Regions from separate parts of the Serratia sp. A07 genome, predicted to be linked through region 1. Evidence: riboswitches for the same ligand, from Rfam matches in the RefSeq annotation. Region 1 holds a riboswitch; each other region holds the start of a gene.
What was found. Region 1 has a riboswitch for thiamine pyrophosphate ahead of thiM (hydroxyethylthiazole kinase). Riboswitches for the same ligand answer to the same signal wherever they lie in the genome.
Positions count from the first base shown of each region.

Region 2: it holds a riboswitch for thiamine pyrophosphate, as region 1 does, so the genes downstream of both, thiC (phosphomethylpyrimidine synthase ThiC) here and thiM (hydroxyethylthiazole kinase) in region 1, are expected to answer to the same signal.
Region 3: it holds a riboswitch for thiamine pyrophosphate, as region 1 does, so the genes downstream of both, thiB (thiamine ABC transporter substrate binding subunit) here and thiM (hydroxyethylthiazole kinase) in region 1, are expected to answer to the same signal.

Region 1 covers NZ_JBZXDO010000011.1:67,891-71,460, forward strand. Annotated here, with positions in the region: gene AC4PR2_RS13560 (inhibitor of vertebrate lysozyme family protein) at 1-440, opposite strand, end outside; gene thiD (bifunctional hydroxymethylpyrimidine kinase/phosphomethylpyrimidine kinase) at 525-1,325, opposite strand; gene thiM (hydroxyethylthiazole kinase) at 1,325-2,116, opposite strand; TPP riboswitch at 2,152-2,248, opposite strand; gene AC4PR2_RS13575 (GNAT family N-acetyltransferase) at 2,391-2,816, shown strand; gene AC4PR2_RS13580 (methyltransferase) at 2,918-3,570, shown strand, end outside.
Region 2 covers NZ_JBZXDO010000040.1:7,778-11,347, forward strand. Annotated here, with positions in the region: gene nudC (NAD(+) diphosphatase) at 1-66, opposite strand, end outside; gene AC4PR2_RS24195 (Rsd/AlgQ family anti-sigma factor) at 168-671, shown strand; TPP riboswitch at 711-835, shown strand; gene thiC (phosphomethylpyrimidine synthase ThiC) at 950-2,899, shown strand; gene thiE (thiamine phosphate synthase) at 2,892-3,542, shown strand; gene AC4PR2_RS24210 (HesA/MoeB/ThiF family protein) at 3,535-3,570, shown strand, end outside.
Region 3 covers NZ_JBZXDO010000004.1:196,291-199,860, forward strand. Annotated here, with positions in the region: gene thiP (thiamine/thiamine pyrophosphate ABC transporter permease ThiP) at 1-75, opposite strand, end outside; gene thiB (thiamine ABC transporter substrate binding subunit) at 51-1,037, opposite strand; TPP riboswitch at 1,095-1,213, opposite strand; gene sgrR (HTH-type transcriptional regulator SgrR) at 1,251-2,912, opposite strand; gene sgrT (glucose uptake inhibitor SgrT) at 3,003-3,176, shown strand; gene AC4PR2_RS06355 (MFS transporter) at 3,331-3,570, shown strand, end outside.

The DNA.
Region 1 (3,570 bases):
TTCTCGAACTGCTGCTTCAGCAGCGCCTTCATGTCGTCATTCGGCTTGCCGAGCCACTGGTACTTGGCATACTTCTTCGGATGATCGACGGCTTCCGGCCGATCTTCCACTGCCACCCGCACGCCCCAGGCCTGGGATTTGTCCGCGCTGAACGCCACGATCAAAAAGTTGTTGCCGCAGTCGTGCGGCTTGCACAGGTTGCCGACCAGATACTCTTTGCCCTTCCAGTTCAGATTCTGCGCCGGCGTAGAGGTGCCGACGCCCTTGCGCGCCCAGCCCGGCATCCGCGCCTGGCCTTTCACCATGTTTTGCCAGCTGGCCTGATACCCCGGCTGCTGAATCAAATCCGACGTGGTGACGATCTGCTGGGCAAAGCTGCCCGCGCTGAAGCTGAGCAGTGCGCCGAAGAGGGCGCAACGCAGCGCCTGGTGTCCCGTCATAGTCCTTCTCCCTAGGTTAAATCAGGTTTTGCCCGTCAAACCGGGCCTGAACTAGTCAGACCACGGTTGCGGCAAAAAGTTGACTCACCACCAGGCATGGAAATGATGCACCGGCCCGATGCCGTGCCCCACCTCCAGCGTGTCCGCCTGTTGCAGCGCTTGTTGCAGGTAGTCCTTGGCGGCGGCCACCGTAGCCGCCCAGTCGGCATGGCGCGGGCGCAGCGCCGCCAGCGCGGCCGAGAGCGTGCAACCGGTGCCGTGGGTGTGGCGGGTGGCGACGCGCGGCGCGGTAAAGCGCTGCTCGCCTTCAGCGGTAAACAGCCAGTCCGGGCTCTCGCTTTCGCTCAGGTGGCCGCCCTTCATCAGCACCGCCCGGCAACCCATCGCCAGCAGCGCCCGCCCCTGCTCGCGCATCTGCGCTTCATCTTCCGCCGGCGCGCACGCCAGCAGCGCCGCCGCTTCCGGCAGGTTCGGCGTAATGATCGACACCAGCGGCAACAGCTCGCGCCGAATAGACGCCACCGCCTCCGGCGCCAGCAACGGATCGCCGCTTTTCGCCAGCATCACGGTGTCCAGTACCACGAACTCCGGCCGGTAATGGCGCAGCCGTTCGGCCACCGCCTGCACGATGTCGGCGTTGGCCAGCATGCCGATCTTGACGCTGTCGATACGCACGTCGCTGAACACCGAGTCCAACTGCGCGGCGACGAACGCCGGATCGATGTAATACACCGACTGCACGCCGCGGGTATTCTGCGCCACCAGCGCGGTGATCACCGAGGCGCCGTAGGCGCCAAGCGCCGAGAAAGCCTTCAAATCGGCCTGAATGCCGGCGCCGCCGCTGGGATCGGTGCCGGCGATGGTCAGGGCGTTAATACGTTTCATCACAGATCCTCCCCGCGCAGCTGATACAGGGCGTCGAGGAACGCCGGCGTAAAACTGCCCGGCCCGCCGGCCTGCCTGGCCGCGAGGCCGCCGCAGTGGGACATCACCCGGCAGGCGGTCGCCACGTTGTCCAGGCGATCGCCCGGCAGGGCGCAAAACGCCGCCACGACCGCCGACAGCGCGCAGCCGGTGCCCACCACCCGCGTCATCAGCGGGGAACCGCCTTCGATCGCCCAATCGCGTTGGCCGTCGGTGACGTAATCCACCGCGCCGGTGACCGCCACCACCGCGCCGCTGCGCTGCGCCAGCTCACGCGCGGCGGGCAAGGCCGCCAGCGAATCGTCGCCGCTGTCAACCCCGCGGCCGCTGGCCAGCAACCCGCTGAGCGCCATGATTTCCAAGGCGTTGCCGCGTATCGCCGCCGGTTTCTCGTCCAGCAGCTGTTTAGCAAAGGCGGTGCGGTAGGAGAGCGCGCCGACCGCCACCGGATCCAGCGTCCAGGGCTTGCCGGCCCGATTGGCGGCGGCCACCGCCGCCCGCATCGATTCGGCGCGCAGCGCATTGAGGGTACCGACGTTGATCAGCAGGCCATCGGCCAGCGCGCTGAACTGCGCCGCCTCTTGCGGCTCCACCACCATCGCCGGGGAGGCGCCGAGCGCCAATAGCACGTTGGCGGTCAGCGATTGCACCACTTCGTTGGTCAGGCAGTGGATCAGCGGAGGCCGCTGTTGGAATTGGGTCAGACAGGCCGCGGCGCGCGCGCCGGGTAGTGCATCAGGTCGAGCGATCATATTCCTCCCAACCGGCGTTCAAGAAGGCGGCGCCGGCTGGGCGGCCGTGACTTCCCTACGCTGGCATTATCCAGATCAGGTAATACGGGTATTTCTCAGCCTTCATGTAGAAGGGCACCCCGAGTCATGAAAATCAATAGGTTGTGATCAACGTTGCGTTAATCCCTGCAGGGGATCATGCCAGCGGCGGCGCGGACAAACAAGCGAATAAATTGGCTCGGCAGGCATACGCCGCGCAATGCGCTATAGTGAGCACAAACCACCGGGAGATGCCATGCAGATAAGACCCTACCAAGAGACCGATCGCCCCTTCCTGCGCACGCTGTACCTGGCGTCGCGCAAGGCGGCGTTCGGCTGGCGCGATACCTCAAACTATCAGTTGGAAGATTTCGACGGAGCGACGCTGGGCGAAGCGATTTGGGTGGCGGAAGACGGCGGCACGCTGCTGGGATTCGTCTCCGTCTACCGCGAAGACAACTTCATTCATAACCTGTATGTCGATCCCCATCAGCCGCCGCGCGGCGTCGGCAGTTCGCTGCTGCAGGCGGCGGAAGCTACCTTCACCGCCACCGGCTCGCTGAAATGCCTGGTGAAGAATGAAAAGGCGCTGGCGTTCTACCGCAAACACGGCTGGCGCATCATCTCTACCGGCAACGACGGCGAAGAAGATTATTACCTGATGCATTCGCCGGCCCGCTAACGCCGCCTTTCCCGTCACAGAACTCATTAATGATAATGGATTTCATTATCATTTAAGCATAACCTTCCTTGTCTCTCTCAATGAACTTGGCAAGGAAGGTTATGCAACACCAAACGGATACACGCTTCCCCGATGCCGCAGCGGCGGACTACGATCGCCGTATTCTGACCCTGGTGCCCGGCTATCAGTTTGCCCAGGCGCTGCTGACGGCGACGCTCGCACAGACGCTGCCGAATGACGCCACGCTGTTGCTGGCCGGCTGCGGCACCGGCAGTGAACTGGAGGCGCTGGCCGCCGCCAACGCCAGCTGGCGTTTCAGCGCCGTGGAACCCTCCGCCGGCATGCTGGCGGCCGCGCGCGCCAAGGCCGAAGCCGCGGGTTACGCACAACGGGTGAGCTTCCAGCCCACCTTGCTGCAACAAGCGCCGCAAACCCGCCACGACGCGGCGGTGTGCTCATTGGTGCTGCACTTTATCGCCGACGATGGCGCCAAACTGGATTTCCTGCAGCAGTTGGCGCAGCGCCTCTCCCCCGCAGCACCGCTGCTGCTGTTCGACTATCAGCCGGAGGGTCTGCCCGTCAGCCACTACCAACATTGGCTGCAAAGCGCCGGGCACTCGGCGGCGCAGGCGCAGGAGGTGATCGAACGCACCCGCCGCAACTGGCACCCGATGGCGGCGGCGCGCAGCCGTCTCCTCCTGGCGGAAAGCGGCTTCACCGCGCCTCAGCAGTTGTGCGGTGCGCTGGGCTTCCA
Region 2 (3,570 bases), on a different contig from region 1:
CCAAAGTTTGCTTTCATGGCTGACGATCCACCAGCCGTTTTCATTGCCCGTTAATGCAAGTTCCATATCGTTGTTGCACAACCTCAGCTTCACTGGCACTCTACAAATCGGCTTTGTTACATTTTAATAACTTACCGGTTACTTTTATTACTTACACGGAGTCAAACATGCTCAACCGTTTGGAAAGGCTGACTCAGCGCGTTGGCGGTAGTAATGAATTAGTTGATCAATGGCTTCAGGCCCGCAAACAGTTGCTGGTTGCCTACTGCACGCTGGTAGGCCTCAAACCGAATAAAGAAAAGCATACGCCGCTGAATGAAAAAGCGCTGGAGAACTTTTGCCACAACCTGGTGGATTATCTCTCCGCAGGGCATTTTCATATCTATGACAGAATTATCAAACAAGTGGAAGGCGCAGCCAGTCCGAAAATGTCGCTGGCGGTGAACATCTACCCCAAGCTGTGGGCCAATACCGAACAGATCATGGCGTTCCACGATCGCTATACCGAAGTGGATATCGATCAGGAGGTTTGTCTGGAATTCCACCAGGCCCTGTCGGATATCGGCGAAACGCTGGCGGCGCGCTTTGCGCTGGAAGATAAGCTGATCCAGCTGGAAGCGGAGGCCGCGCAGCAACCGCTGCCGGACCCGACGCTGGATCCCGCGCGTTAAAATTTTATAGTTTTTTTTCTTATCCCTCCTATACTGGGGGGCATCTTGTCGGAGTGCCTAGCGCCTGATTTGTTCATCGAATCAGCCAGGCTGAGACCGTTAATTCGGGATCCGCGGAACCTGATCGGGTTAATACCCGCGAAGGGAACAAGAGTAATCTATCGCCACAGGCACGGCCTTCCCCTTGCGGGCGCCCTGCCTTATCGGCCACCATCATTACTCCCTCCGAGCTCCAGACAAGCAACTTTCCCAACCCAACACACTGGTAGGAACTTGCTATGTCTAACGTTAATCCACCGCGCGCCCGTAAAGCGCAACGCGAAGCCGCCCAGCAGTTTATCGACACCCTGCAAGGCATGGCTTTCCCGAACTCACGCCGCATCTATCTCCAGGGCTCGCGCAGCGATATCCAGGTGCCGATGCGCGAAATTCAGCTCAGCCCGACCCTGCTCGGCGGCAGCAAAGACCACCCACAGTATGAACCCAACGAGGCGATCCCGGTGTATGACACCGCCGGCCCCTACGGCGATCCGCAGGCCGAGCTCGACGTGCACGCTGGCCTGGCCAAGCTGCGCGCCGGCTGGATCGACGCGCGCGGCGATACCGCCACCCTGAGCGGTGCCAGTTCCGGCTTTACCCAACAGCGGCTGGCGGACGAGGGGCTGGATCACCTGCGCTTCGAACATCTGCCGCTGCCGCGCAGGGCGCTGCCGGGCAAGTGCGTGACTCAGCTGCACTATGCCCGCGCCGGTATCGTCACCCCAGAGATGGAGTTCATCGCCATCCGTGAAAACATGGGGCGCGAGCGCATTCGCGGCGAGGTGCTGCGCCACCAGCATCCGGGCCAAAGCTGGGGCGCCAACCTGCCGGACAACATCACGCCGGAGTTCGTGCGTCAGGAAGTGGCCGCCGGCCGCGCCATCATTCCCGCCAACATCAACCATCCGGAGGCGGAGCCGATGATCATCGGCCGCAATTTCCTGGTGAAGGTGAACGCCAATATCGGCAACTCGGCGGTCACGTCGTCGATCGAAGAAGAGGTGGAGAAGCTGGTGTGGTCCACCCGCTGGGGCGCGGACACCGTGATGGATCTCTCTACCGGCCGCTATATTCACGAAACCCGCGAGTGGATCCTGCGCAACAGCCCGGTGCCCATCGGCACCGTGCCGATCTACCAAGCGCTGGAGAAGGTCAACGGCGTGGCGGAAAACCTCACCTGGGCGATGTTCCGCGATACGCTGCTGGAACAGGCGGAGCAAGGGGTCGACTACTTCACCATCCACGCCGGCGTGCTGCTGCGCTACGTGCCGATGACCGCCAAACGCCTGACCGGCATCGTATCGCGCGGTGGCTCAATCATGGCCAAATGGTGTCTGTCGCACCATCAGGAAAACTTCCTCTATCAACATTTCCGTGAAATCTGCGAGATCTGCGCCGCCTACGACGTTTCGCTGTCGCTCGGCGACGGCCTGCGCCCCGGCTCGATTCAGGACGCCAACGACGAAGCCCAGTTCGCCGAGCTGCATACTCTGGGCGAGCTGACCAAAATCGCCTGGGAATACGACGTGCAGGTGATGATCGAAGGCCCGGGTCACGTGCCGATGCAGATGATCCGCCGCAACATGACTGAAGAGCTGGAACACTGCCACGAAGCGCCGTTCTACACCCTCGGCCCGCTGACCACCGATATCGCCCCGGGCTATGACCATTTCACCTCCGGCATCGGCGCGGCAATGATCGGCTGGTTCGGCTGCGCCATGCTGTGTTACGTCACGCCGAAAGAGCACCTCGGCCTGCCGAACAAAGAAGACGTCAAGCAGGGCCTGATCACCTACAAGATCGCCGCTCACGCCGCCGATCTGGCCAAAGGCCATCCGGGCGCGCAGATCCGCGATAACGCCATGTCCAAGGCACGTTTCGAATTCCGCTGGGAAGATCAGTTCAATCTGGCGCTCGATCCGGCCACCGCGCGCGCCTATCACGACGAAACCCTGCCGCAGGAATCCGGCAAGGTCGCCCACTTCTGCTCGATGTGCGGGCCGAAATTCTGCTCGATGAAGATTTCGCAGGAGGTGCGCGACTACGCCGCCGCCCAGGAAGCTGCCAAGCCGATCGAAGTGCAGCTGACCGGCATGGAGAAAATGTCCGCCGAGTTCCGCGCCCGCGGCAGCGAGCTGTATCACAGCGCCGGCGCCGGCACCCTGCAAGAGGAGACAAGCAATGACTGATATCACGACCCCCTTCCCGGCTACGCCCCACAAACTGGGGCTTTACCCGGTCGTCGACAGCGTGGAATGGATCGCTCGTCTGCTGGAGGCCGGCGTCACCACGATCCAGCTGCGCATCAAGGATCTGCCGGATGAGCAGGTCGAAGAGGACATCGCTGCCGCCATCACGCTGGGCCAGCGTTATCAAGCGCGGCTGTTCATCAACGACTATTGGCGGCTGGCGATCAAGCACGGCGCCTACGGCGTACATCTGGGCCAGGAAGATCTCGATACCACCGATCTGGCGGCCATTCACCGCGCCGGGCTGCGGCTGGGCGTGTCCACCCATGACGACGCGGAGCTGGCGCGCGCGCTGGCGGTGAAACCGTCCTACATCGCGCTGGGGCACATCTTCCCCACCCAAACCAAAGATATGCCTTCGGCGCCGCAGGGGCTGACGGAGTTGAAACGCCACATCGCCGGCCTGGCGGATTACCCGACGGTGGCGATCGGCGGGATCAGCATCGATCGCGTACCGGCAGTGCTGGCGTGCGGCGTCGGCAGCGTGGCGGTGGTCAGCGCCATCACCCAGGCGCCGGACTGGCGTGCGGCGACGGCCGAGCTGCTGCGGCTGATCGAAGGCGAGGGCCCGAACGATGCTTAACGATCAGGAATTCCTGCGCTACAGCCGC
Region 3 (3,570 bases), on a different contig from region 1:
CAGCAGGATCACGCCGGCGGCCAGCAGCCCCGGCCAGAGCCAGCGGGGGATCAGCGGCTGACGGCGGTTTGCCATGCCCGGATCCAACCGCCGCGTTGTTTGGCCACCTCTTCGGCGCTGTATTGCAACGCGGTATGCGGCACGTTCATCTGCTCAAAGCCGACGGGCAGTGGGGTGTTGATCACCGGGTACATCCAGTTGCCGGTCGGGATGGTGTTCTGGAAGGCCGGCGTCACCATGAACTGCATGAAGCGCTCCGCCAGCTCAGGCTGTTTGGCGGCCTTCAGCTTGCCCGCCACTTCCACCTGCAGGTAGTGCCCTTCGCTGAACGTGGCGGCGGCGTAGATATCTTTTTTCTCTTCGATCAGGTGATAGGCGGGAGAGGTGGTGTAGCTGAGCACCAGATCGCCTTCGCCTTTCAGGAACAGGCCGTAGGCTTCGCTCCAGCCTTTGGTGACGGTGACGGTCTTCTTCGCCAACTGCTGCCAGGCGGCCGGCGCCTTGTCGCCATACACTTTTTGCATCCACAGCAGCAGGCCGAGGCCCGGCGTGCTGGTGCGCGGATCTTCGTAGATCACTTTCCAGTTGCGATCGCTGCTGACCAGCTCCTGCAGGCTTTTTGGCGGGTTCTTCAGTTTTTCTTTGTTGTAGACGAAGGCGAAGTACCCGTAGTCGTAAGGCACGAAAGTCGCGTCCTGCCAGCCGCCCGGCACCGTCAGTTTGGCGGTGTCGACGCCGCTCGGCGCGAACAGGCCGGTTTGCTGCGCCGCCTGCAACAGGTTGTTGTCCAACCCCAGCACCACGTCGGCGGCGCTGTTCTTGCCTTCCATACGCAGGCGGTTCAGCAGCGAGACGCCGTCTTCCAGCGCGACGAACTTCAGTTCACAGTCGCACTCGGCTTCGAAGGCTTTTTTTACCGCCGGGCCTGGGCCCCAGTCGGCGGCGAAGGAATCGTAGGTGTAAACCGTCAGCGTCGGCTTGGCGAACACCGGCGCGGCACACAGCAGCAATAAGCAGGGCAGATATGTTTTGACCACGTTGCACTCCTGAAAAATAAGGGGGCAAGGGCATCTGAGGGGGCGAGGCGGCGTCGCCGGTTCGCTGGGCTCAAATCCCTCCGCCGGTATTGACCGGATCAGGTTCGACGGGTGTGCTCTCAGCGGAAAATCGGGCTTATCACGCGGCCCGACTTACCGCACCCCGTTGAGACGGCGCTATTGTAAAGATTAACCGACCCGGGCGAAAGGCGCTTATGCCTCCGGCGGGGCAAACCAGGCGGACTTGAAGTCGAACCAGCCGAGGGTGTTCATCCGCACGCCGCGCATGCTGCGCTGGCCGTGCAGCTGCAGCCAGTGGTGGAACAGCGGATGCAGCTGGTGGTTGCTGACCAGACGCTGGCAGAACTCGGCCAGCGGCAAGCGGTTGGCGCGCCACAGCGCCGCGTCCTGCGCCAGATCTTCGTTCATGCAATGCTGCATCAGCGGCAGTTCGTACAGCGTGGCGAACAGCGAAAACTCCAGCGGCAGATAGAAGTTGGCGCTGCCGAGCCACAGATCGCTGCGCGCGTCGCCCTGGTGCCAGGTGGCGTAATCCACGCTTTGCACGATCAGGCGGATGCCGTGCTGCGCCAGCAGCGGTTCGATCGCCTGGCGAATGGCGTGAAACTCCGAATGTTCATTGAAGTGGGTCATCGTCAGTTCGGTCAGGCCCGCGGGCTTGGGCTGCTGCGCCAGCGTGCGGTTGTGGTGCCAGCGCGGCAGCAGGCCGTACGCCGGCGACCAATAGCGCTGGTAGAGCGGCCCGGCGTGGCTCAGCAGCGAAATGGGGTTGATCAATTCGCACAGCCAACTGCGAATGGCGGGGTCGGCGGCCAGCGGAGAACGCTGATCGAACAGCAGGAAATAGCAACCCTCTTCCAGCCGGCTTTCCAGCTCGCTGTTGCCGGTTTCATCGCCCTGCAGCTGCACGCCGGAGTGCACCAGCTCTTCGGAAAACTCCGGCAGCACCCAGATGTTCACCTCGTCGATCAGCGCCCGGTAGCCAAAATAGTCGTCGAAGGCGTGGATCTTCATCTGGCTGGGATGGTTGCGCACCATGCGGTAGGGGCCGGTGCCGACCGGATGGCGGGCGAAATCCGGCAGTTCACGCCATTCGCGCGGCAGGATCATGGCCTGCACGCTGCCCAGCAGCCAGGGCAGCCAGTGGTCGGGGCTGCGCAGCTGCACGTCGATAACGAACGGCGTCGGCGAGGTGACGCTCTCGATGTGCGAGAACAGCGGTTGCGAGGTCAGTCGCGAAAGGGAAGTGATGACGTCCGCCATCTCCAGCTCGCGGCCATGATGAAAATGGATCGCCGGGCGCAGGTAAAACCGCCAGTGCAGCGGCGTCAGCGCCTGCCAATGGTGAGACAGATCGGACTCCAGTTCCCCGTTTTCCTCATTTATGCGCGTCAGGCCGTTGAAGATCTGGCGCGCCAAATGGGTCTCCGAACGCCGCAGCGCCGAGCCGGGCAGCAGGTTGTACAGCTGCCGGTAGTAGAGCACCCGCAGGATGTGTTTCCCCTGGCGGAAGCTGCGCCCCAGCTGCGACAGCAGCATCTGGCGCACCACGTTTTTGTCGCCCACCAGCTGCACCAACTGATCGATGCGGTCCTGTTCCAGCAGCTCCTCGGCCCGCTGTTGCTGCAGCGCCAGGCCGGTGTAGTGGAAGGTTAACCGCGAACGCTTGCCGCGCCCCGACTCCGCCTGCCAGGTGAGCCAACCCTCCCGCTGCATGGCGCTCAGCAGGGAGCGCACGTGGCGCCGCGAACAGCTCAGCACCTCCGCCAGCGCCTGCAGTGTGGTGTCGGTCGTTTCACCGTGGCAACGTTGCCACAGACGGATGAACTGCTGCTGCAATCGGGACGTAGACATAAAAGAGGAACGCTCCTGCCTCAACTCGTCAATTTTTCTTTCCCTATATTACGCCGATAATTTTCATCAATGAAAGGGGAGGGCGTAATCATGAAAGCTTTCTTATCCAGACAGTTCTATCAACGCTATTTCAGCGCAGTGCGCCGCCAGCGCGCCGACTGGCTGAGCGTGGTGCCCGAACAGGCGCGGCTGGCGATGCTGGCGCACCTGACCCAGTGGGATATCAAAGAGATGACCGATAAGCAGTATCGCGAGCACCTGTAAGGGCGGCGGCAACCAATTTCTGAGTAATGGTGCTGTTTCACCAGCCAGTGGGGCGACCCACTGGTTTTTTTATGCGTGGTCATGGCGATATGCTTGCATTTTTCTCGCCGTGACCTAAGGTTCATTCTTCTGCTTTAAGGTCAGGGAAGACGATATGCAACGCCTGAGCCGGTTGTCACTGCGCATCAACCCCATCTTTGCCGCATTCCTGCTGATCGCTTTTCTCTCCGGCATCGCCGGCGCGTTGCTGACGCCGACGCTCAGCCTGTTTTTGACCACCGAGGTCAAGGTGCGGCCGCTGTGGGTCGGCCTGTTTTACACCGCTAACGCCGTGGCCGGCATCGTGGTCAGCTTCCTGCTGGCCAAACGTTCTGACACCCGCGGCGACCGGCGC